DNA from 4 places in the Nonomuraea mangrovi genome. Region 1 is predicted to be linked to each of the others. Evidence: riboswitches for the same ligand, from Rfam matches in the RefSeq annotation. Region 1 holds a riboswitch; each other region holds the start of a gene.

Region 1 (5,866 bases):
ACCAGGCGAGGGATCGACACCGGCCGCCTGACCGTCGTCCACGCCGACATCACCCGCCCCCTCGCCGGGCTGCCCGACGCGCGCGACGTCTACAACGCCGCCGCCCGCTTCGCGTTCGGACTCGGCGTGGACGAGGCGCGGGCGACCAACGTCACAGGGGCGCTCAACGTGCTCGAATGGGCCGCCACGCTGCCCGGCCTGCGGCGGCTCGTGCACGTCAGCGGCTACCGGGTGAGCGCGTCCGACGGGCGCCCCGACTACCGCAGGCTGGGCGCCTACGAGGCGTCGAAGCTCGAGGGCGACCTCGCCGTCCGCGCCAGGGCCGGCGAGCTGGGTCTCCCGCTGTCCATCGCCAACCCCAGCACCGTGATCGGCCCCGGGCAGTACATCGGCCTGGCCACGTTCGTCGAGGACCTGTGGAAGGGACGGCTGCCCGCGCTTCCCGGCGGGCCCGACGTCTTCCTGCCGGTCGTCACGATCGACTATTTCGCCCGTTTCCTGGCGAGGCTGCCGACGGCGGAGGCGGGCCAGTACTGGGTGCTCGACGACGCCACCCCCCTCCTGCCCGAGCTGATCAGCACGATCGCCGAGCACACGGGCGTCAGGGCGCCGCGCCGTACCGTCCCCGTGGGTCTGGTGCGGCGGCTGCCACGCGCGCTGACCGGCGCCGACCCCGAGACGCTGTCCTTCCTGTCGGCCGACCGCTACCCGACGGACTCCGCCCACGCCTTCGCCGCCTCCGCGGGGCTGGAGATGCCGCCGGTCGCCGACGCCCTGCGCCGGTGGGCCGACGACCTGGTGGCCGCCCGTTTCGGCGCCTGGGAGCCGTGGCTCCAGCCGTACGGCTTCCACCCGGTGGCGGGGAGCCGCACCTGGGTGAACGGCGAACGCCACGACCCGGCCCACGTCCTCCTGCACGGGCTGCCCATGAACGCCGACCTCTGGGCTCCCCTCGCCGCGCGGCTTCCCGGGAAGGTCCTGGCCCCCGACCTGCCCGGCCTGGGCCGTTCCTCCCCCATCCCCGCGAACGAGACGCCGGTCACATGGCTGGACGACCTGATGGGCCCCGTCCGCACCCGGCCGGTGCTGGTCGCGCACTCGCTGGCTTGCGGTCCCGCGCTCCGCTTCGCCGTCCGGCATCCGGAACGGATCAGCGGGCTCGTGCTGGTCTCCCCTGCGTTCGCGCAGGCACCGGGCCCGCGGCTCACCCGGTCGGCGGCGGCCGTCCCGATGCTGCGCCGGATGTCCGCCGCCCGGTTGGCCGGGACGCTGGGCCTGCCCGAGGGGCCCGCCGTGGCGAGCGCCGCGGCCGACCTGCGCAGGCCCGGCGTGGCGGGCCGGGTCATCGCCGCTCTTCGTACGGCCGTCGCCGAACGCGAGGAGTCGCGCCGCCTGCTCGCCAGGGTCACGGTCCCCGTGGAGATCGTCGTGGGATCCGACGATCCGCTGGTGTCCGCCGTCGGCCGTCCCGTGACGGAGATCGCGGGAGCGGGCCACTATCCGCAGCTCACCCACCCGGCCGAGGTCGCGCGCCGCCTGCTCGCGCCGTCGCCCGCCTGACCTTCCGAACGGCGGGCTCAGCCCCTCCGCCATCTGGCAGGGTCGCCTCCGCGGGCGGTGCAGCGCATCAGGGTCCCGGCCTCGCTCCTGCCGAACGCTCCCTGCGGCGAGCAGAAGGAGCCGGGACGAACACCGATCCGGAGCGCGGGGTGCGCCGGTCGCGCGGTCCTCGTGGCCTTCGGGCGCGGCGACGGGATGCGGGCCTTCTTGGCCGGCCTGGGCGAGACGGTGCTCCCGTCCCTGGCCGGCCGCTTGCCGAGCGGCCTTCCCGTCCCGGGCGTCGGGGTCAGGAACGGCGCCGGCGTGGGCGTCGCCGCGGCCGGCTCACCGGCGGGTCGCGCCGCGCCGGTGGCGGCTCCACAGCCGCTCAGGAGCAGGACGGCGATGAGCGGCGCGACTGCGCGTCGGATCGGGGGCATGCGGGTGGCCTCTCGTCGGGGGTCGCACGGAGCCCATCCCACCACAATCTCGTCACTCAATGGCGCTGAACGGTGACTTTGCGCTACGAGCCGTCCTCGGTCAGGCCCGGCGAGCCCGGCCATTCGCCGAGGCGGCAGACTTTCCCGGGTGAAGCGAATCCTCATCATCGGCATCGGCGCCGGCGACCCCGACCATCTCACCCTCCAGGCCGTCAAGGCCATCGGCAGGACCGACGCCTTCTTCATCCTCGACAAGGGCGAGGCCAAGCACGACCTGGTCGGGCTCCGCCAGGACATGATCAAGGAGCACGCCCGCGAGCCGTACCGGCTGGTGGAGGCCCGGGACCCCGAGCGGGACAGGACCACTCCCGCCTACGCCGCCGCCGTCGAGGAGTGGCGCTCGCGTCGGGCCGACCTGTACGAGGCGTTCATCCGGGACGAGCTCGGCGACGACGAGACCGGCGCGATCCTCGTCTGGGGCGACCCTGGGCTCTACGACAGCACGCTGGCCGGGATCGAGGAGGTCGTCGAGCGGGGAGGGGTCGCGTTCGAGTACGAGGTCGTCGCGGGCATCACCAGTGTGTCCGCGCTGACGGCCCGGCATCGCACCAGCCTGACGAGGGTGGCCAGGCCCGTGCACATCACGACGGGCCGCCGCCTGGCCCAGGAGGGCCCCGTCGCGGCCGACGACGTCGTCGTCATGCTCGACGCGCGCTGCGCCTTCGCCGACCTGGGTGCGGAGTACCACATCTACTGGGGTGCCTACCTCGGCACGCCGGACGAGATCCTCGTGTCGGGGCCGGTGCCCGAGGTCGCCGACCGCATCCGGGAGCTGCGGGCGCAGGCCCGCGAGCGCAAGGGCTGGATCATGGACACCTATCTGCTGCGGCGCGTCCTCCCGTCGTGACGATCGGCGGGGCGGCGTGGCTCATCAGGATCCTCCGCCCCTGCGCATGGTCAGCGCCCACTGCTCGCGGCGCGTGATCTGATCGAGCAGGACGCAGTCCCCGCACATGCCGCCGCCGGGCACCCGGTAGTAGAGGCAGCAGCTGCGCCGGACGAAGAACGGCCGGTCGGGAGCGGGCTCGACCAGCTCCCCGCTCCCGCGCAGCACGCCGAGCGCGAGCAACTCGCGACCGAGCGCGATGGCGCGTCCCGCGAGCTCGGGGCGCCCGCGGGTGAGGGTCTGGACGGCGCCTGCGAGGGCGGAGGCCGCGTTGCCCCACAGCAGCCCCGGCGCGATCTTCACGATCTCCTGGACGGCCTGGGCGAGCGGCTCCAGCAGCCCGGGCACCACGGCGCGGTACAGGGGCTCGGCGAGGGAGGTGCCCACGACCCGCCGTCCGGTCAGGCGCTGAGCTCGCAGCGGCAGCGGACCGGAGGGGGTCGGGTACCAGTGCACCTGGGACGGATCGACGTCGACGAGCAGGCCGTGCGCCACCGCCACGCCGACAACGGGCGACCACAGGCGGGCGGCCAGTCCCTGGAACAGCAGGGAGGCCGCCACCCTGGTCTCGCCGGTTCCCAGGCGTACGGCGGCGTCGTCGATCCGGTGTCTCACGGGCAGATCGGCGAGCGGCCGCCACCCCGGCCCGATCGGCCCGACTCCCATCTCGAAGAAGCCGCCGATCGTGGACACGTCGGCGACCGCTCCGGCGATCACCGCCGGCGGCACAGGCAGCCGGTACGGCACGCCGACCACCTCCCTCTCCCGCGGAGATCCGCCCCGATCCGCTGAGGAGGCGACCGCGCGAGTCTCCTGGCTCCCGGCTCGACGCTCGTCCCCGCCTTCCCACCCGACTCGGGCAGTGGCCTGCTGGGATCCGCTCACCGATCACAGTGGCGGGACCGCGCCGGACTCTCACCGGCTTCCTCGATCCGCCGTCGCCTACGCCGACCATGCTCGCACACCTGCGATCACCGGCTCGACCGGGACTCTGACAAACCGTCCCATAGCTCAGTGAAGATCGTGTTATGGTCCTGCGCCTGTGCATCCGAACAGGAAGGCGCTCGAACCATGTGGATCGCGCTCGGGGTGGTAGCCGCGGTGGTCGTCGGAGTCGCGCTGTGGTGGCGCTTCCGCGACCCGCTCAGAGGGGAGAGCTTCGACCAGTTCGAGGTCAACCGCCTTTGGGGGTGGGAACTGCGGCTCAGCGAGGAGGAAGAGATCGCGTTCATGGCGGGGCTCAGGGCCTACGACAACGAGGTGGGCTCGTTCTTCATCCACGGCGAGCACGGGGTGCTGAGCCTTTATCACCCGCCGATGCTGATCTCCATGCACCTCATGGCCGACCGCTTCAAGGCGATGGGACCCGCCGCGATGAGCGATCCTGCGGGCGCCGTACGCCACCTGTTCGGCCAGGCCGCCGCCCGCGAGAGCGTCGGGGTGCTCCACCTGCGGGAGAACTGGCTGCCCTGCGAGATCGACGGCATGGACAAGTACGGCTTCCGCGACGCCATGAGCGACGCCCTGTCGGCGCCCGGCGTGGACGGCGTCGAAGGCGGGTACGGCGAGGAGGACAGCGGCTACGGCATGGTCGTGGTGCTCGCGGGCGACACGCCGGAGTCCGTCCAGGCCATGTACGACCAGGCGAGCGACCTTTCCACGAGCGAGCCGATCCGCGATCGCCTCGACGTCGTGAAGGCGGTCCTCGAGGAGCCCGAGCCCGAGTACGTCGAGGCGCTCAACCGGGCCGACGGCGAGAAGAGCCGCTACACGAACACGCTGCTCGTCGACTACGCCAGGGTGCTCGACCGCTACGCCGCCACCCGGACGCAGATGCAGGGCGCCAAGCCCTCGGACGTGCTCGGCGCCGCCCTGAGCCGGATGCTGGCCGAGCAGGCCCCGGGCACGACCTGGACGAGGCAGCCCTCGCAGGAGGAGCAGGAGTTCGCCATGCAGATCATCGCCACTCGCGTCAGGTACTGACGTCACCCGCGGACAGGCTCAGCGGACGAAGAGGCCCCGGTCAGCGCACGAGTGCCGCCAGCTCCGCGATGGCCGCCGACTCCGCCTGGTAGATCGCGCCCACCCGCGTGCCGAGTTCGGCGAAGAGACCGGCCAGATCACCGGCGGGGGCGGACCGATCGGCCTGCGCCCTGAGCCTCCACAGCTCCTCGCCCGCCGCTGCCGCCTGGGCGCCACCGGCGCTTCCCTCGGCCAGGACGCTCTCCCTGATCGCCGCGGTCAGCTCGCGCGCCCTGGCGAACTCGGGCACCGACGCGGGAAGCGCGGCCTCCGCGAGGTCGTGCCACATCGCGTGGATCTCCCTGAACCGTCCCGCCAGCCCGGAAAGGCGCGGCTCGCCCACCAGATCCGCGGCCTCGTCCAGCGAGCCGGCGAACAGGTCGCGCAGGTTCCCGCCGTCCATGCCGACCGGCTCGACGCCTTCCCACACCGACAGCAGCGCCCCCGCCAGGCCGCGACCGTCGGCGAAGACCTTCGGCCACGCCTTGGCGTTCCTGGTGTCGGTCAGCAACCGCGCCCACTTGCGCCACGCGGGCAGCGAGAACGAGTCGGAGGCCGCGGACAGGTGGCCGGCGCAGTCTCGCAGCCCTTCTCGTGCGGCGCTCGCCAGCGCCGCCTCGTCCAAGACGGTGTCGCCGAGGACGTGCGTCACGTTCTTGTACGAACCGACCCTGGCACGCGCGGCGTCGACGCGGTCCCGCGGCACGAGCAGCGTCGCCTGGCCCCTGTCGTCGATGTACACCCCGTTCTCGTCCCGCCGGTAGGCGACCACGGGATGCCCGCCGTGCCCGTCCAGCGCGGCGGGCAGCCGCCAGTACCCGATGTGATAGCGGTCGGGAAGGATCACGCACGGCCGCCCGGCGTCCAGTTCCTCGGCGAGCCTGTCACTGGCCCCGCGGGCGCCGCCGGTGGTGTGCTC
Region 2 (5,866 bases), on a different contig from region 1:
GGGGCGTCGCCGAGCGCGACGGTGACGGCGTCCTCGATCACCTGACCGCCCACCTGGGTGCGGACGGTCACGAAGTGCAGACCCTGGCCCTCGCCGGGAGTGACGGTGAACGGGAAGCGGGCGTGGCCGCCCGGTTCGAGGCGGAAGACGCGCCGGGACGGCTCGGCGGTCCAGCCGTCGGGCAGCTCCAGCGTCACCACGCCCTCGTGGGGCGCGTCCACGAGGTGGGAGGAGACGACGACGTCCATCTCGAACGGGCCCGCGGAGGTGACGAGGCCGGGGGAGGCGGCCAGGCTCACGGGGAGGTAGCCGAGCGGGGCGGGCCCCTTGTTGTGCAGCCAGTAGCGGCTGTAGACCGGCTGGGCGATCTCGGCGGTCGCGCCGAGGACCCCGCTCGACCGGTCGAGGGGCGCGGGGGCCACGAAGGTGGCGACCTCGGCGCCCGCCAGGGAGAGCGTGTCCTGTGTGCCGGGGCCTTCGAGCAGGTCGGAGCGGACCAGGCCGTCCAGGTCGAGGACGGGCGAGTGCAGTGAGGCTGTCGCGCCCAGGCCCGTCGACTCGGTCAGCCTGATCGTCACCCCGTCCTGTTCCGCCGAGACGCCGTGTGCGAGCGGGTTACCCGTGGCCTTGACCGTGCTGAACAGCACCTCACGCGGCGGGTCCACCCGCAGCAGCGAGTGCAGCGGCGGCAGGTCGCCGCCCTGGGCGGGGAGCACGCGGGGCAGCAGCGGCGTGCTGAACTCCTGTCCCGCCGCGGGCAGGCCGAGCGCGCGCCAGTCGCCGTCGCCCGCCGCCAGCGCGTAGGAGAACTCGTGCGTCCAGTGCTGTAGCTGGAACCCCGATCCGTCAGGTGTCGTACGGCGGGGCGGATCCAGCCACACGCCCGAGGGCCAGCCGGTGCACGAGCGCATCAGCGACAGGTGCAGCGCCCCCGAAGGGTCGACGGCGAAGCCCGGCAGGCCGTACGTGAGGAGGGCGACCGTCCTGTCCTCCAGCTCCTCGCCTCCGACGGGGCACAGGGCGTGGATGACCGCCCCGTCCAGCAGCTGGTCGGCCGGGTCGGTCACGATCAGCGCGGGCAGGGCGCGCACGTCCCGCAGGTCGGCGCTCGGCTGCCACACCTCGGCCAGCGGCTTCTCGGCGGGCACCCACACCCGGCTCGCGCCCGCCTCGAGCGCGTCGAGGAAGGCGGGGTCGCTGCGCGACAGCAGCTCGGCGGCCAGCGGGTTGGTGCCGGGGCCGCCGAGGATGATGCGCACGTCGGGCAGGTTGGAGTCGACGTCGAGCCAGCCGTACCTGGAGCCGGACGCCGAGGAGGTCGTGGCGGTCACGCCCACCCTGGCCAGTGCCACCACCAGGTCGCGGGCGGCGGCCGCCTCCTCGTGGGAGCGGACGACGATCTCCGCCACGCCGATCGCGCGGGCCCCGGCCCCGCCCAGGTCGACGCGGGCGGTGGACGACAGGCCGAACCAGGTGTTGGCGGGGTTGTCCAGCGTCCATGGGTGCTCGGCGCTGTCGACGTCCGGCAGGGCGAATCCGCGTCCGACGACCGCGCCCGCGACGTCGGAGACGGGCAGCGCACCCCGCACCTGGGCGGGGAAGCGAACCCTGAGCAGCCGGTCGGCGCCGGCGTGGTCGAGGACGCGGGTGGCGAACTCGACCCGCTCGTCCCTGAGCGTGACGACCTGCTCGTAGGACAGGTCGCCGATCTCGCCGGTGACGATCAGGCGGGAGCCGAGCGGGCTGGTCTCGGCTCTCACGGTGGCGGTGGTGGTGCCGGTGCCGGTGATCGCGCCCGTGGGGATGAGGTGCCAGGGGCCCTCGCCCATGTCGGGGTGCTGCGGGTACTCGTCGTAGAGCCGCAGCTCGTTGCCGAGGCCGGTCAGCAGCTCGCGGCCGTCCCTGATGAGGGAGGTCAGGCCGCCGCCCCGCGCGGGGTCGGCGGTGACGCGCCAGCGCCCGCTCTCGATGGTGTGGCCCTCGATCGGCTGCCACCCGTCGGCGTCGCCTTCGATCACCTGGTAGGCCCGCCAGCCGAGCGCGGGCACGTCCTCGGCGAGGAAGACGTGCGTGCCGTCCTCGACGACCGAGGGGGCGTCCACCCGCAGCCCCGGCTCCAGCCGTACCCTGACCAGGCCGTCGCGGGCGAAGGAGAGCGTGTTGGTGACGACGACAGAGCGGCCGTCCACGGCCACGCGCCCCAGCAGCGCGTCGAGGGCGCGGTCGCGGGCGTCGGCGGCCAGGTCGTACGCCTCGCGCCAGCCGGTGAGCAGGTCGACGTAGACCTGGTCGGACTCGGAACCGGTGATCGCGTCGTGGTGCGCGCCGTAGGCGAGCTGCCGCCACACCTTGTCCAGCGCCGCGTGCGGGTAGCGGCCGAGACCCAGCAGCGACGCGAACGCGGCGAGCCGCTCGGCGTCGAGCGCGGCCACCTCGGCGGCGCGCTGGGCCTGCTTGGTGTCGATGTACGAGACGTCCTTGCCGGTGTAGATGGGGTTCATGTCGCGTGTCTGCGGGCTGAACGTGCTCGTCGCGGCCTTCACCGCCTCGAAGAAGTCGTGCGGCACCGCGCAGACGAACTTCGGCCACACGTAGCGGGCGGCCCACTCCCTGTGGATCTCGGTCACCCACTTGTTCGGCGGGGTGTAGTCGGTGCCGACGGGCAGCAGCACGTTCTTGGTGGCCGCGACGGGCTTGAGGCTCGCGAACAGCTCGTGGACCGCCGTCATCGCCTCCTCCAGCGTCGCCGAGGAGTCCATCCACCAGCCCGCCGAGTAGTGCGCGGGCATGTAGTGCGTCACGACCCCCAGCCCCGACGGCGAGATCCACTCGAACTCGCTCGGGAACTGCATCAGCGTGGCGTCGTTCTTGGCCTGCCTGAAGTTCTTGCTGATCGGGCCCCACTGGTGGAAGGGCCCGCGTGCCCACGCGCTGCCCGTCAGGCCCGCGGCGGCCAGGTAGCCGGGGAACTGCGGGTCGTGGCCGAACGCGTCGAGCTGCCACGCCGTCCGGGGCTCGCCGCCGAGGATGTCGCGCTGGTAGCCGATGCCGTACACGATGTTGCGGATCGTGGTCTCGGCGCCGGTCAGGTTGGTGTTGGGCTCGTTGTAGGTGCCGCCCATCAGCTCGACCCTGCCCTCGGCCATGAGGCGGCGCAGGTCGGCCCTGCGCTCGGGGTGGATGTCGAAGAACGGCTTCAGATAGTCGATCTCGGCGAGCACGAACTTGTAGTCGGGGTCCCGCGCGGCCAGCGCCAGGTGCGCCTCCACCAGCGCGAACGCGTTGCGCTCCCACAGCGGCCTGGTCGTCGCGTCACCCGACAGCAGCTCCCACGGGCTGGTGTAGGCCGCCTGCGTGTTCCACCAGACGGGGTCGTAGTGGAAGTGCGACACCATGTGCATCGTCCAGCCGGGCTCCTCGACGGTCACCTCGGCGGCGATCTCGCTGCCCGCCGCGCTCACGTGGCAGTGGAGCGTGCTTCCCACCGGGGCGCTCACCTCGAGCGGAACCTCCACCACGACGGTTCCCTCGCCCGCGGGCACGATCGCGTGGCCCGCGATCCCCTCACCGCGCACCTCCAGGCCGGTGTCGTGCTCGCCCTGCTCGGCGGTGACCCTGAGGACCTGGTACGGCTGCGCGTCCGTCCCCACGAAAAGGTCGGTCGACTCGGCGGACAACAGGCGAACGGGCACGGGGTCTCCCTCGGCGTCCTTGGGGGCTGTCGCCGTCACCCTAGGTCCTATCAAGATCAATGGCAACGTTGTCATAGCCGTGACCACTTGCTCACGAACCCCCCGGAACCCGGCGAACCGTCCGCCTCGCGGGCCAGGAGATCCTGGAACGGCGTTCAGGCTCGGGAGGCTCCGCGCCCGGGAAGCATGGGCTCCAAGAACAGGGCGATGTTGACGAGAACCACAGAAAGGGATACGTTCCGGTAGATTTCGCGGCGACTCAGGGGAAATCCGGTGAGATGCCGGTGCGGACGCGCCACTGTATCCGGGAATACAACCCTCGGGAGCCAGGTCACCTGACCGCCGCGACCTCGACCAGCGGGACGCGTCATCCCTGAGGAGGCTTCACATGAGTGGTCTGTCCACGTCCGTAACCGCTATTCCGCTCCACCGTCTCACGCGCTGGCTGCTGGCCGTGCCCGTCCTGATGCTGCTCGCGTACCTCGTCCTGATGGACAACGGCGCGATCTCGCAGACCGGCACGTTCCTGCACGAGCTCATGCACGACGGGCGTCATCTGCTCGGCGTGCCCTGCCACTGAGGCACGGCCGTGGTGAGAACCCTGGTGGTCAGGGGCCTGCTCGTGGGCCTGCTGGCCGGACTCGTCGCGGGCGCGTTCGCCTTTTTCGTGGGTGAGCCGCGCGTCGACGCCGCCATCGCCCTCGAAGAGGCGGCCGCGTCCGCCGCTCCCTCGGAGCCGCACGGGCACGACGACGGCGCGGCGGCCTCCCACGATCACGGCGAAGAGGCCGTGGTCAGCAGACCGGTGCAGAAGGCCGGGCTCTTCCTCGCAACCGGCCTGTACGGCGTGGCGGTGGGCGGCGTCTTCGCCCTCGTCTTCGCCGGGCTGCGCGGCAGGGTGGGGCCCAGGTCGGAGCCCGGGCTGGCCGTCGCCGCCGCGGCGGCCGCCTTCGGCGCCATCATCCTTGTCCCCTTCCTGAAATATCCGGCCAACCCCCCCGCTGTGGGCGACCCTGAAACGATCAACTCGAGGACGGTCCTCTACGTCGTCATGGTCCTCGTCGGCCTCGCCTCCATCGCGATCGCCGTCGCCGCCGCCCGCAGGGTCACCGTGCCCGGGGTGTGGGCGAAGGGCCTGGTGGCAGGGGCCACCTTCCTGGTGCCTGTGATCGCCGCGTGGGCGCTCCTCCCGCGCGTCGACGAGGTGCCGGCCGGCTTCCCCGCCGCCCTGCTGTGGGACTTCAGAGTCGCCTCCCTCGGCACCCAGCTGGTGTTCTGGGCGGCGTTCGGGCTGTTGTTCGCCGCGGCGGGCGAACGCGTGAAGGCACGGGTCAGCTGACCAGAGTGCTGTTCGTCCGGCATGCCTTGACGGTCGGCATGCGTGGCGCGCGCTTCCCCACGGGGGAGGAACGTGCCGACCCGTCAAGCCTTGACGCCGCCCACCTCCTGGCAGGGACGCTCCCCGAGGGACCCGGGGGAACGGCGTTCGTCGCCCCGGGCCGGGCCGCGCAGGAGACCGCCGCGGCGCTCGGGTTCGAGCCCGTGGTCGTGCCCGAGCTGGCCGAACCGGACTACGGGAGGTGGCGCGGCCTGCCGTACGAGGAGGTCGCCCAGGCGGACCCTGAGTCCTTCGCGCGCTGGCTCGCCGACCCCGGCGCGGCGCCCCACGGCGCCGAGTCCCACAGCCACGCGGCGGCCCGGGTCGTCCGCTGGCTGGAAGGACTCCGCGACGCCGCAGTCCCTGACGACCACCCGCGCGAGCAGGTTCCCGCCCCCGGCGCGGGCCTGGGCGCCCTGCGCGCGATGGTCGTGTGCGATGTCGGCGCCGTACGGGCGGCGGTGGGGCACGCCCTCGGAGTCGGGCCTCTCGTCGCCGCGCGTTTCGATCTCGCCCCTCTTTCTCTCACGCAGTTGTCCGCCACCCCGGAGGGCTGGCGGATCGGGTACGTCAACCGGAAGGCCGCACCGTGACCGCCACCTATCCCTTCAGCGCCGTCGTCGGCCTGGACGATCTCAAGCTGGCGCTGGTGCTCAACGCCGTCTCCCCCCGCGTGGGCGGCGTGCTCGTCAGAGGCGAGAAGGGCACGGCGAAGTCCACGATCGTCAGAGCGCTGGCCGCGCAGCTGCCGCCGGTGGAGGTGCCGGCGGCGTGCAGGTTCGCGTGTGATCCTTCC
Region 3 (5,866 bases), on a different contig from region 1:
TTCTGGCCACCGCGCTGATCGCGGGCGCCACGCGGGTCCTTCGGCCAGCCCCCGGAGCCTGAGTCGGCGAAGGCGCCGAAGGAGGAGCTCTCGACCCTGAAGCGGGGCAGCGCCTGCGGGTAGTGGGTCTTCAGGAAGGTCACGAGGTGCTCGCGGGCGTCGCACTTCAGATCCCAGACCGAGGCCGAGTCGGCCGCGCTCATCAGCGCGCGCAGCTCCACCAGGCCGTTGGGCTGGACGTCGGTGACCTGGAGCGTCCAGTCCTTCTGGTCCCACAGCGGGTGGTCCTTGACGAACCGGTGCAGTTCCTCGCGCAGTTCCTGCACGGGCACCGACCAGTCGACGCGGAAGTAGACGTGCCCGATGACCCTGCTGCCGTGCCTGGTCCAGTTCTCGAACGGGTTCTGGGTGAAATAGGAGACGGGGAAGACCAGGCGCCGCTCGTCCCACGAGCGGACCACGACGTAGGTGAGCGTGAGCTCCTCGATCCTGCCCCACTCGTTGTTGACCACGACCACGTCGTCGAGCCGCAACGCGTCGCTGAAGACGAGTTGCAGCCCTGCGAGCATGTTGCCGATCGTGGACTGGGCCGCGATGCCGACGATCGCGCCCGCGATGCCGGCCGAGGCGAGCAGTCCGGCGCCGAGCGCCCGCACCTCGGGGAAGGTGAACAGCGCGGCGCCGAACGAGATCACGATGATCACCGCGGCGGCGGCCCTGCGGACCAGGGTGATCTGGGTCCTTGCCCGCCGGGCTCTGCGGTTGTTCTCCTCGACCCGCTCGAGCTGGTCGAGGACGACATCGGTGACCGCGTAGGCGGCCTGGATGAGCAGCCAGGTGAACGCGGCGATGGTGACGACGCCGGTGAGACGCTCGACGATGGGGCTCGCCGAGGAGCTGACCATGGTGGGGACGAACGCGGCGTTGAAGGCGACGACCGCCGCCACGGCGAACCCGGGCCAGGTGCACCTGACCACCAGGTGCCTGAGGAAGTCCCAGGTACGGCCGGCCTTGAGCAGGACCCTGCGAACCAGTTCGACGCCGATGACCGCCCCGAGCACGGAACCGATCAGGATGAGCCAGTTCATCGGCGACACAATCATGCCCCCTAATGTCTCAGAATGTCTCGTCGAAGGTCACATTGCCCTCAACCGCGACCTGATATGCGGAAACCCTGCGTTCGAAGAAGTTCGCCAGCTCCTGCACGTCCTGCAGTTCCATGAACGCGAAGGGGTTGGCGGTGCCGTACCTGATGGGCAGGCCGAGCCGGCGCAGCCGCTGGTCGGCGACGTACTCAAGGTACTCACGCATCTGCCCGACGGTCATGCCCGACATGCCGTCACCGCACAGGTCGCTCGCGAAGGCCAGCTCGGCCGCGACGGCCTCCTCCAGCATCCTGGTGACCTGCTCGCCGAGCTTGTCGTCGAACAGGTCGGGCTCCTCGGCGCGGACGGTGTCGACGACGCTGAAGGCGAACTCCATGTGCATCGACTCGTCGCGGAAGACCCAGTTGGTGCCGGTGGCCAGGCCGCCGAGCAGGCCGCGGGAGCGGAACCAGTAGACGTAGGCGAAGGCGCCGTAGAAGAACAGGCCCTCGATGCAGGCGGCGAAGCAGATGAGGTTGAGCAGGAAGGTCCTGCGGTCCTGCCTGGTCTCCAGCCGCTGCAGGTCGGACAGGGAGTCGATCCACCGGAAGCAGAACTCGGCCTTGTCGCGGATGGAGGGGATGTTGTCGACGGCGGCGAACGCCTTCACGCGCTCGTCGGGGTCGGGCAGGTAGGTGTCGAGCAGCGTCAGGTAGAACTGCACGTGCACCGCCTCCTCGAACAGCTGCCTGGACAGGTACAGGCGGGCTTCGGGGGCGTTGACGTGCTGGTAGAGGTTGAGGACGAGGTTGTTGGCGACGATGGAGTCGCCGGTGGCGAAGAAGGCGACCAGCCGGTTGATGAGGTGGCGCTCCTGGGGCGACATCTTGGCGAGATCGGCCAGGTCGCTGTGCAGGTCCACCTCCTCGACCGTCCAGGTGTTGCGGATCGCGGCCCGGTAGCGCTCGTAGAAGTCGGGATAGCGCATCGGGCGCAGCGTCAGGTCCATACCGGGGTCGAGCAGCATGTGTTTCTCCTTGCGAACGGAACGTCTGTCGTGCGGGGCGGCGTGCCTACTGGCAGGCCTCGCACACCTCGGGGTTCTCCAGCGAGCACGCGACCGCCTCGCTCACCGTGAACGCCTGCTCGGGCGCCGCCTGCACGGTCGTCTGCGCGATCCTGGTGGCGGGGCGCGAGCGCAGGTAGTAGGTGGTCTTCAGCCCCTGCTTCCACGCGTAGGCGTACATCGACGACAGCTTGCCGATCGTCGGCGTCGCCATGAAGAGGTTCAGTGACTGCGACTGGTCGATGTAGGGCGTCCGCGCCGCCGCCAGGTCGATGAGCGCCTTCTGCGGCAGCTCCCACGCCGTCCTGTACAGGGTCTTGAGCTCGGCCGGGATCCCCTGGATGTCCTGGATCGAGCCGTCCGCGCGCTTCACCGCGTCGCGCATCTCCTGCGTCCACAGCCCAAGGCCCTGCAGGTCCGCGACCAGGTACCGGTTGACCTGCAGGAACTCGCCGGACAGGGTCTCGCGCTTGAAGACGTTCGACACCTGCGGCTCGATGCACTCGTAGCAGCCCGCGATCGAGGCGATCGTCGCCGTCGGCGCGATGGCGATCATGAGGGAGTTCCGCAGCCCGGTTCTGTCGATCTTGGCGCGCAGGGCGGTCCACTCGGGCGAGTCGCCGGCGCCGTAGTGGTCCGGGTGCAGGACGCCCTGCGCCGCCCTGGTGTCGCCGTAGGAGGGGTGACGCCCGCGCTCGACGGCGAGGTCGGCGGAGGTGTCGTAGGCGGCCAGCGCGATCTCCTCGGCGATGCGCGTGGACAGCGCGAGCGCCTCGGCCGAGTCGAACGGCAGGCGCAGCGAGAAGAACACGTCGGCCAGGCCCATCACGCCGAGCCCGATCGGCCTCCATCGCAGGTTGGCGGTCTCGGCCTCGGGCGTCGGGTAGAAGCCCAGGTCGATCGTCTTGTCCAGGAAGCGCACCGCGGTCCTGACGGTGGCGCGCAGCCGTACCCAGTCCATGGTGCCGCCCGCCAGGTGGGCGGCCAGGTTGATCGAGCCCAGGTTGCAGACGGCGGTCTCGCCGTCGCTTGTCACCTCGAGGATCTCGGTGCAGAGGTTCGACAGGTGGATGACGTTCTCCGGGCGCGCGGTCTGGTTGGAGGCGCGGTTGGCGGCGTCCTTGAAGGTCATCCAGCCGTTGCCGGTCTGCGCGAGCGTGCGCATCATCCGGCCGTAGAGCGTGCGCGCGGGGATCTGACGGGTGTGCAGGCCCGCCGCCTCCGCGGCCCGGTAGGCCACGTCGAACGCCTCGCCGTACAGGTCGGTCAGGTGCGGCACCTGCTTGGGGTCGAACAGCGACCACGGCTGGTCGGCCTCGACGCGGCGCATGAACTCGTCGGGCACCCAGTTGGCGAGGTTGAGGTTGTGGGCCCGGCGGGCCTCCTCGCCGGTGTTGTCACGCAGTTCGAGGAACTCCTCGATGTCGGCGTGCCAGGTCTCCAGGTAGACGCAGGCCGCGCCCTTGCGGCGGCCGCCCTGGTTGACGGCGGCCACGCTGGAGTCGAGCGTGCGCAGCCACGGGACGATGCCGTTGGAGTGGCCGTTCGTGCCGCGGATCAGCGAGCCGCGCGAGCGGACCCTGGTCCACGCGATGCCGATGCCGCCGGCGTACTTCGACAGCCTGGCGACCTGGCCGTAACGCTCGTAGATCCCTTCCAGCTCGTCGCGCGGCGAGTCGAGCAGGAAGCACGACGAGAGCTGGGGACGGCGGGAGCCGGAGTTGAACAGCGTGGGCGAGCTGGGCAGGTACGACAGCGTGGACATCAGCGCGTACAGCTCGGCGGCCTCGGCGACCGAGGCGGAAAGACCGCAGGCGACGCGCAGCAGGAAGTGCTGCGGGCGTTCGAGCACGCCGCGCGTCTCGGGGTGGCGCAGCAGGTAGCGGTCGTAGACGGTGCGCAGGCCGAAGTACTCGAACCTGTCGTCGGCGCTCTCGTCCACCAGCGCGTCGAGGGCGGCGGCGTTGGCCGCCACGAAGGCGGCCAGCCCGTCCTGGAGCAGACCCGCGGCGTGGGTGGCCACGATCGACTCGGAGAAGGTCCTCACGCCGTGCGCGGCGGCCTCGTCCGCGATCTGCTCGGCCAGCAGCCTGGCGGCGACCCTGGAGTTCTCCGGGTCGGCGATCACCCTGGCGGCGGCCTCCTCGATGGCCAGCCGGCGATCCACCTCTACGATCTGCGTCACGCTCTCTCCTCGCGAGCTCACCCCGTGAAGGCAGGCGAGAGCACGCGGGCACGCCGCGAGACCCCGCGGCCCTCCCTCGAGGCCTTGGACAGGTCACACCGCTGGCAGGTCTTCGGACTCGCGGGCGTACGTCAGCTTCCTACTGGCCGTCGCTTCCCAGGCCATGGGCCCAGTGCTTCGTGACGGCGGTCGTTCCCGCTCACCGCTGCGGGGCAGTGCCGGCATCTCACCGGCTTCCCTTTTGCTTCGCCCTGCTCGGGCGAACCAGCGACGACCAGGATCCTACATCTAGTGGCCGCGGACGCAACTACCCCAACAAGTTGTGTCGATCAGCCCCAGGTCCTTGAGCACTTCGCGGGTCCTGCCGGCCTCGGACCCGAGCCACGCGGCGAAGTCGTCGCCGCTGAGCGGGATCGGCTTCCACCCTCTGGCGCGGCAGGCGTCCAGCCACCGCGCGGACCGGGCGACCTCGTCGAGCACCTCGACCGCCCGGGCGCGATCGCGTTCGCTCATCTGCTTGGGCCCGAGCACCGCGCACCAGTCGGCGAAGTCGACCCTGACACCGGACTCCAGCAGGGTCGGCGCCTCGACGTCCTCGACCCGCTCGGCCGAGGAGACGGCCAGCGCCCTGAGACGCCCCTTGCCGAGGCGCTTGCGCCACTCGCCGAGCGGGCCCGCGGCGACGCCCACCCTGCCCGCCAGCAGCGCCTCGGCCGCATCGTCCGTGGTGGGGTAGCCCGCGTAGTCGAGCACCCTGGCGTCCGCGCCGAGACCGCGCGCGACCAGTCCGAACAGCAGGTGATCGGACTCTCCCTGCGGCCTGCCGCCCAGCACGGTGCCGCCGGGGTCGGCGACCAGCCGCCGCGCGAAGTCGTCGAACTCGCGAAAGACGGAGGCGTTGGAGACGACCAGGACCTCGACGTCGCCGACCAGCCTGGCCAGCGGGGTGCCCGTCTCCTTCACCCCGGCCATCTCGGCGGCCGCGATCGCGGGCAGGCCGGTCACCGTCAGCAGGGGCCCTCCCTCGGCCACGCCGTCGCGTTTGAACTGCCCCGCGAGCACCCGCGCGACGGGGACCCAGGCCTCCCCTCCCGGCACGACGGAGAAGCTCGGGGTCGGGCGCGTGGCCGTACCGCAGCCGGCCAGGCCCGCCATAGCGGCCAGCGCTCTCGCGACGAACTCCCGACGGCGCATGCGCAGGCCCCTCCCGTCGCCCCACCCCTCCGCTACTCCATGTTATTGGTCGGAGGCGGAGAGTCACACATCGGGGGCGGGCAGGTCCGCGGGCAGGGCGAGCAGGCGGATGTGCAGGGGCCGGGCCTGCTCAGGAGCGTCGGCGGCACGATGGCTGTACTTCTTCAGCAGCAGCATGTACTCCTCGAAGAAGTCCTCCAGCTCGCCCAGCGTCATCCGGCCGAGAGCGCGCGAGACCTTCACCCACGCGGGATCGGCCTGGTAGGCGGCGGGCAGGAGCTCCAGCAGGATCCCCTTGTCCTCCTCGAGCCCGATCCGGTGGAACTCGGCCAGCAC
Region 4 (5,866 bases), on a different contig from region 1:
CTTGAGCACCGCCACCGAGTCGGCGTTGCGCAGCTTCTCGGTGATGACGTCGGCAGGGAGCGTGCCCGGCAGCACGGTCAGCGTCTCCTCGTGCTCCACCAGCGGGCGCCCCAGCACGGCCGCCGCGCCCGCCACCGAGGTGACACCAGGCACGACCTCGGTCTCGTAGCGGTGGGCGAGCCGCTTGTGCATGTGCATGTAGGAGCCGTAGAAGAGCGGGTCGCCCTCGCACAGCACCACCACGTCCCTGCCCTCGTCCAGGTGGGCAGCGAGACGCCGCGCGCATTCGGCGTAGAAGTCGTCGAGCGCTCCCTGATAGCCGCCGGGGTGGTCGGTGGTCTCCGTGGTCAGCGGGTACTTGAGCAGCTCCTCGACCTGCCCCTCCCGCATGTACGGCAGCGCGATCGAACGCGCGATGCTCCTGCCGTGCCTGGCGCTGTGATAGGCGATGACGCCCGCCTCGCCGATCAGCCTGGCCGCCTTGACCGTCACCAGCTCGGGGTCCCCGGGACCCAGCCCCACCCCGAACAACCGTCCCGCCACGCCGTTCACTCCCGCTCGTTCGCGATCGCGTTGACCGCGGCCGCCGCCATCGCACTGCCGCCTCTGCGGCCGTGCACCACCAGGTACTCCAGACCGCTGCTCGCCAGCGCCTGCTTCGACTCCGCCGCCCCGATGAAGCCCACGGGGATGCCGAGCACCGCCGCAGGACGCCCCGCGCCCTCCTCGACCAGCTCCAGCAGCCTGAAGAGGGCGGTGGGCGCGTTCCCCACCGCGACGACGGCGCCGTCGAGCCGCTCGCGCCACAGCTCCAGCGCCGCCGCGCTGCGCGTGGTGCCCATCCGCTCGGCCAGCTCCGGCACGCCCGGGTCGCCGAGCGTGCAGATCACCTCGTTGTCCTTCGGCAGGCGGGTCCTCGTGACGCCCGAGGCGACCATCATGGCGTCGCACAGGATCGGCGCGCCCGCGCGCAGGGCCGCCCTCGCCACGGCGACCACGCCCGGCGAGTAGGCCAGGTCGGTGACCAGGTCGGTCATGCCACAGGCGTGGATCATGCGGACGGCCACCTGGGCGATGTCCGCCGGCAGCCCCGCGAGGTCGCTCTCCGCGCGGATGGTGGCGAACGAGCGCCGGTAGATCTCCGCGCCGTCGCGGATGTAGTCGGTCATGTCCCCTCTTCTTCGGTACGGCCCGCGACCCGGTAGCCGGCCGGGGTGGCGACGACGTCGACCACCTCTCCGGCGGGACGGCCGCAGCGCCGCTCGCACCCGGCCCAGTGGACGGGACGGGCCGCAGGTTCGTGGTCCGGCCGCTCGGCCCAGACTCTGGCGTCGAGCTGGACGTCGGCCAAGGATTTCGCGCAGCCAGGGCGGCCCGTGCAGGCGCTGAGCCCGGCCCACGGCGTGCCGGGGACGGTGACCAGGCCCGCCCCGGTGAGCCGGTCCGCGACCTGCTGGACGGCGTCGGGGGCCAGGCCGGGCAGGACGACGGTACGCCATGGGGTGACGCGCGCCTCGGGGGCGGCGTCGGCGAGGACCGCGGCCTGGTGGGCGGTCAGGCGGCCGAGCGGGATCACCACTTCGAGGGCGACGTCGCCGTCGAGCTGCCGGAAGGTCCCCGCATCCCGCACCCCTGCACGCTCCCGGCCCGCCGGGCCCGCCGGATCGGCCGGGCGGGCCGGATCGGTCGGGCCGGTCGGATCGGAGTCACCCGCGGGGCCGGAGTCACCTGCCTGGTCGCTCTGGCCGGGCTCTTCCTGGGCGGCGCCGAACAGGCGGGCCGCGAGCAGGGCGGGGCCGTCCTGGACGTCCCTGACACGCCACGCGCCGCCGTCGCCCAGTTCCATGAAGGCGGAGGCGGCGGCGAGCATCAGCGGGACCACCCCGGCAAGGTCCACGGGCGGGCCCTGCCGTACGCCGCCGAGCAGGAGCACGCCGCCGGAGGCCGAGGTGGCGAGGAAGGTCACGTCGGCGCCGCAGGACAGCACGTCGCCGGTGCCGTCGTCCAGCGCGAAGAGGAAGCGGCCCGAGAGCCCGGCCAGCTCGGGGGTGCCGCACAGCGCGCGATCCAGTGCGCTCACCAGCGGCCGGACGTCCGCGAGCGATGAGGGGACGCGCCCCGCGAGGGGGGAGGCGAGGATGTTGCGCACCCGCTCGTGCGTGGCGGAGGGCAGCAGCCCCGCCGCGGCCATCCGGGCGGCGAAGGCCGGCACGCTGGACGGGTCGGCGGGGTCGGGCGCGCGCAGGCCGCGCACCTGGACGTTCGCGCGGGAGGTCAGCTCGATCACGCCGGATCCGAGCTCGGCGGCGCAGGCGGCCAGCTCCCTCAGCTGGGCCGGCGAGAGCGCTCCGCCCGGGATGCGAACCCTGGCCAGCGCGCCGTCGGCGGCGGTGTGGACCTGGAGTGCCCCGGGGCACGCGTCGGGACCCGCATGTCCCGAAAAGTCGCCAATGTCCGCAGTTATGTCCACGCGGAGGATGGTAACCCGTTCCAAACCCTCTAGTCTGATCGCAGACGAGGGCGACGGAGGAAGCCGGTGCGAAGCCGGCGCGGTCCCGCCACTGTGACCGGGGAGCGAACCCCACCGCAAGGCCACTGTCCGGAGACGGGTGGGAAGGCCGGGGTGAGCGTCGATCCGGGAGCCAGGAGACTCCCGCACTCGTGACACCCGCGACCGGGGCGAGGACCCCGAGGGAGGAGTTCCCTGTGCCCGAGAGCACGGCCGTTCTGCTGCTGTCGACCTCCGACACCGACCTGCTCAGCGCGAGGGCGAGCGGCGCGCCGTACCGGCTCGGAAACCCCGCCAGGCTCACGGTCGACGATCTGCCCGCGCTGGTCGAGAGCGCGGACCTGGTGGTGGTGCGGCTGCTCGGCGGACGCAGGGCCTGGGAGGAGGGGCTCGACCACCTGCTCGCGGGCCCGCGCCCCGTGATCGTGCTGGGCGGCGAGCAGGCGCCCGACGCCGAGCTCATGGAGCTGTCCACGGTCAGCGGCGGCGTCTGCGCCGAGGCGCACGCCTACCTCGCCCACGGCGGCCCGTCGAACCTGGCCGAGCTGCACGCCTTCCTGTCCGACACGGTTCTGCTCACGGGACACGGGTTCGCCGCGCCCGAGCCGACCCCGACCTGGGGGCTTCTCGACAGGGAGCGGCCCGCCGAGGAGCCCGCCGAGGAGCCCGTCGTGGGCGTGCTCTACTACCGGGCGCACCACATGGCGGGCAACACCGGGTTCGTGCGGACGCTCTGCGACGCGATCGAGGACGCGGGCGGCCGGGCGCTGCCGGTCTTCTGCTCCTCGCTGCGTACGGCGGAGCCCGAGCTGCTCGACACGCTGAGGACCGCCGACGCCCTCGTGGTGACCGTGCTCGCCGCGGGAGGCACGCGGCCGGCGACGGCGGGGGCGGGCGGCGACGACGCCGCGTGGGACGTGGGCGCGCTGGCCGAGCTCGACGTGCCGATCCTGCAGGGACTCTGCCTGACCACGAGCAGGCAGGCGTGGGAGGAGAACGACGACGGCCTGTCGCCGCTCGACGCGGCCTCGCAGGTGGCGATCCCCGAGTTCGACGGGCGGATCATCACGGTGCCGTTCTCGTTCAAGGAGGTGGACGAGGACGGGCTGACCGTCTACGCGGCCGACCCCGAACGGGCCGCCCGTGTGGCGGGCACCGCCGTACGGCACGCGCGGCTCAGGCACGTCCCGAACGCCGAGAAGCGACTCGTGGTGATGCTGTCGGCCTACCCGACCAAGCACGCGCGCGTCGGCAACGCGGTCGGCCTCGACACGCCGGCGAGCACGGTGAAACTGCTGGCCAGGCTGGCCGCCGAAGGCTACGACCTGGGCGAGGGCCTGCCGGGCGTCGCGGAGCTGGACGGCGACGCGCTCATCCACGCGCTCATCGCCGCCGGCGGCCAGGACCAGGAGTGGCTGACGGAGGAGCAGCTCGCGGCCAACCCCGTGCGCATCCCCGCCGCCTCCTACACCGCCTGGTACGAGACGCTTCCCGAGGAACTGCGCGCGGCGATGGAACGGCACTGGGGTCCGCCGCCCGGCGAGCTCTTCGTGCACGAGGGCGACATCGTGCTCGCCGCCCTCCAGGCGGGCAACGTCGTGGTGATGGTGCAGCCGCCGCGGGGCTTCGGCGAGAACCCGATCGCGATCTACCACGACCCTGACCTGCCGCCCAGCCACCACTACCTGGCCGCCTACCGGTGGCTGTCGGCGGAGTTCGGCGCGCACGCGATGGTGCACGTCGGCAAGCACGGGAACCTGGAGTGGCTGCCGGGCAAGTCGGCGGGCATGTCGGCCGCGTGCGGGCCCGACGCGGCGCTGGGCGATCTGCCGCTGGTGTACCCGTTCCTGGTGAACGACCCCGGTGAGGGGACCCAGGCGAAGCGGCGGGCGCACGCCGTCCTGGTGGACCACATGGTGCCGCCGATGGCGCGCGCCGAGACCTACGGCGACATCGCGCGGCTGGAGCAGCTCCTGGACGAGCACGCCTCCATCGCGGCGATGGACCCGGCGAAGCTGCCCGCGATCAGGGCGCAGATCTGGACGCTGATCCAGGCGGCGCGGCTCGACCACGACCTGGGGCTGGCCGACCGGCCGCACGACACGGAGTTCGACGACTTCCTGCTGCACGTGGACGGCTGGCTGTGCGAGGTGAAGGACGCGCAGATCCGTGACGGGCTGCACGTGCTGGGAGCCGCGCCCGAGGGCGCGGTGCGCGTCGACCTGGTACTGGCGATGCTGCGGGCCCGGCAGATGTGGGCGGGCACCGAGACGCTGCCTGGTCTGCGCGAGGCGCTGGGCCTCGCGGAGGACGGCTCGGCCGGCCTGGCCGACGTGGACGCGGCCGAGTCGGCCGCCAGGGCGCTCGTGGAGGGCATGGAGGCCCGCGGGTGGGACGTGACGGCGGCAGGGGAGGTAGCGGCATCCGTCCTCGCTCCCGGCTCCGCCCAGGCCGGGGAGGTGGCGGCATCCGTCCTCGCTCCCGGCTCCGCCCGGGAGCGGCGTGAGCTGGTGGCGCGGATCCTGGAGTTCGCCGCCGGCGAGGTCGTCCCCAGGCTGGCAAGGACGGGCGACGAGCTCGACCATCTCCTGCATGCCCTCGACGGCGGCTACGTCCCCGCGGGGCCCAGCGGCTCGCCGCTGCGCGGCCTGATCAACGTGCTGCCCACCGGCAGGAACTTCTACTCCGTCGACCCGCGTGCCGTGCCCAGCAGGCTCGCATGGGAGACGGGCCTGGCGATGGCGGACTCGCTCCTGGCCCGCTACCGCGCCGACACCGGCGAGTGGCCGCGTTCGGTCGGCCTGTCGGTGTGGGGCACCAGCGCCATGCGTACGGCGGGCGACGACGTCGCCGAGGTCCTGGCGCTGCTGGGCGCCAGGCCCGTGTGGGACGACGCGTCCAGGAGGGTCACCCGCCTGGAGCCGATCCCGCTCGAGGAGCTCGCCAGGCCCCGCATCGACGTCACGGTCCGCATCAGCGGCTTCTTCCGCGACGCCTTCCCGCACGTCGTGGCCATGCTGGACGACGCCGTCCGCATGATCGCCGCGCTGGACGAGGCCGACGAGGACAACTACGTCCGCGCCCACGTCGCCGCCGACCTCGGGACGCACGGCGACGAGCGCAGGGCGACGATGCGTGTCTTCGGCTCCAGGCCCGGCGCGTACGGCGCGGGCCTGCTCCCGCTGATCGACAGCCGCAACTGGCGGGACGACGCCGATCTGGCCGAGGTGTACGCCGTGTGGGGCGGCTTCGCCTACGGCCGTGACCTGGACGGCGTGCCCGCACGGCAGGACATGGAGAGCGCCTACCGGCGGATCGCGGTCGCGGCGAAGAACATCGACACACGCGAGCACGACA

Evidence for each region. A riboswitch is a leader RNA that binds a small molecule or an ion and turns the genes downstream of it on or off. The one in region 1 is predicted to bind cobalamin.
Region 2: linked by a shared signal. The riboswitch ahead of ACFSKW_RS08330 (CbtB domain-containing protein) and the one ahead of ACFSKW_RS51435 ((2Fe-2S)-binding protein) in region 1 are both predicted to bind cobalamin.
Region 3: linked by a shared signal. The riboswitch ahead of ACFSKW_RS23120 (ribonucleoside-diphosphate reductase subunit alpha) and the one ahead of ACFSKW_RS51435 ((2Fe-2S)-binding protein) in region 1 are both predicted to bind cobalamin.
Region 4: linked by a shared signal. The riboswitch ahead of cobN (cobaltochelatase subunit CobN) and the one ahead of ACFSKW_RS51435 ((2Fe-2S)-binding protein) in region 1 are both predicted to bind cobalamin.

The regions. Positions count from the first base shown of each region.
Region 1 is NZ_JBHUFV010000098.1:81,292-87,157, reverse strand. Features, by position in the region: gene ACFSKW_RS51450 (alpha/beta fold hydrolase) at 1-1,560, shown strand, start outside; gene ACFSKW_RS51445 (hypothetical protein) at 1,578-1,979, opposite strand; gene cobF (precorrin-6A synthase (deacetylating)) at 2,128-2,886, shown strand; gene ACFSKW_RS51435 ((2Fe-2S)-binding protein) at 2,911-3,672, opposite strand; cobalamin riboswitch at 3,714-3,899, opposite strand; gene ACFSKW_RS51430 (hypothetical protein) at 3,997-4,908, shown strand; gene ACFSKW_RS51425 (BtrH N-terminal domain-containing protein) at 4,949-5,866, opposite strand, start outside.
Region 2 is NZ_JBHUFV010000015.1:177,420-183,285, forward strand. Features, by position in the region: gene ACFSKW_RS08325 (glycoside hydrolase family 38 N-terminal domain-containing protein) at 1-3,731, opposite strand, end outside; cobalamin riboswitch at 3,920-4,049, shown strand; gene ACFSKW_RS08330 (CbtB domain-containing protein) at 4,081-4,272, shown strand; gene ACFSKW_RS08335 (CbtA family protein) at 4,282-5,031, shown strand; gene ACFSKW_RS08340 (histidine phosphatase family protein) at 5,070-5,663, shown strand; gene ACFSKW_RS08345 (VWA domain-containing protein) at 5,660-5,866, shown strand, end outside.
Region 3 is NZ_JBHUFV010000033.1:1,018,356-1,024,221, reverse strand. Features, by position in the region: gene ACFSKW_RS23130 (mechanosensitive ion channel family protein) at 1-1,088, opposite strand, end outside; gene ACFSKW_RS23135 (hypothetical protein) at 1-62, shown strand, start outside; gene ACFSKW_RS23125 (ribonucleotide-diphosphate reductase subunit beta) at 1,117-2,112, opposite strand; gene ACFSKW_RS23120 (ribonucleoside-diphosphate reductase subunit alpha) at 2,159-4,336, opposite strand; cobalamin riboswitch at 4,423-4,620, opposite strand; gene ACFSKW_RS23115 (Bug family tripartite tricarboxylate transporter substrate binding protein) at 4,625-5,530, opposite strand; gene ACFSKW_RS23110 (ArsR/SmtB family transcription factor) at 5,594-5,866, opposite strand, start outside.
Region 4 is NZ_JBHUFV010000015.1:187,709-193,574, reverse strand. Features, by position in the region: gene ACFSKW_RS08375 (precorrin-2 C(20)-methyltransferase) at 1-543, opposite strand, end outside; gene ACFSKW_RS08370 (precorrin-8X methylmutase) at 549-1,169, opposite strand; gene cobG (precorrin-3B synthase) at 1,166-2,470, opposite strand; cobalamin riboswitch at 2,478-2,668, shown strand; gene cobN (cobaltochelatase subunit CobN) at 2,707-5,866, shown strand, end outside.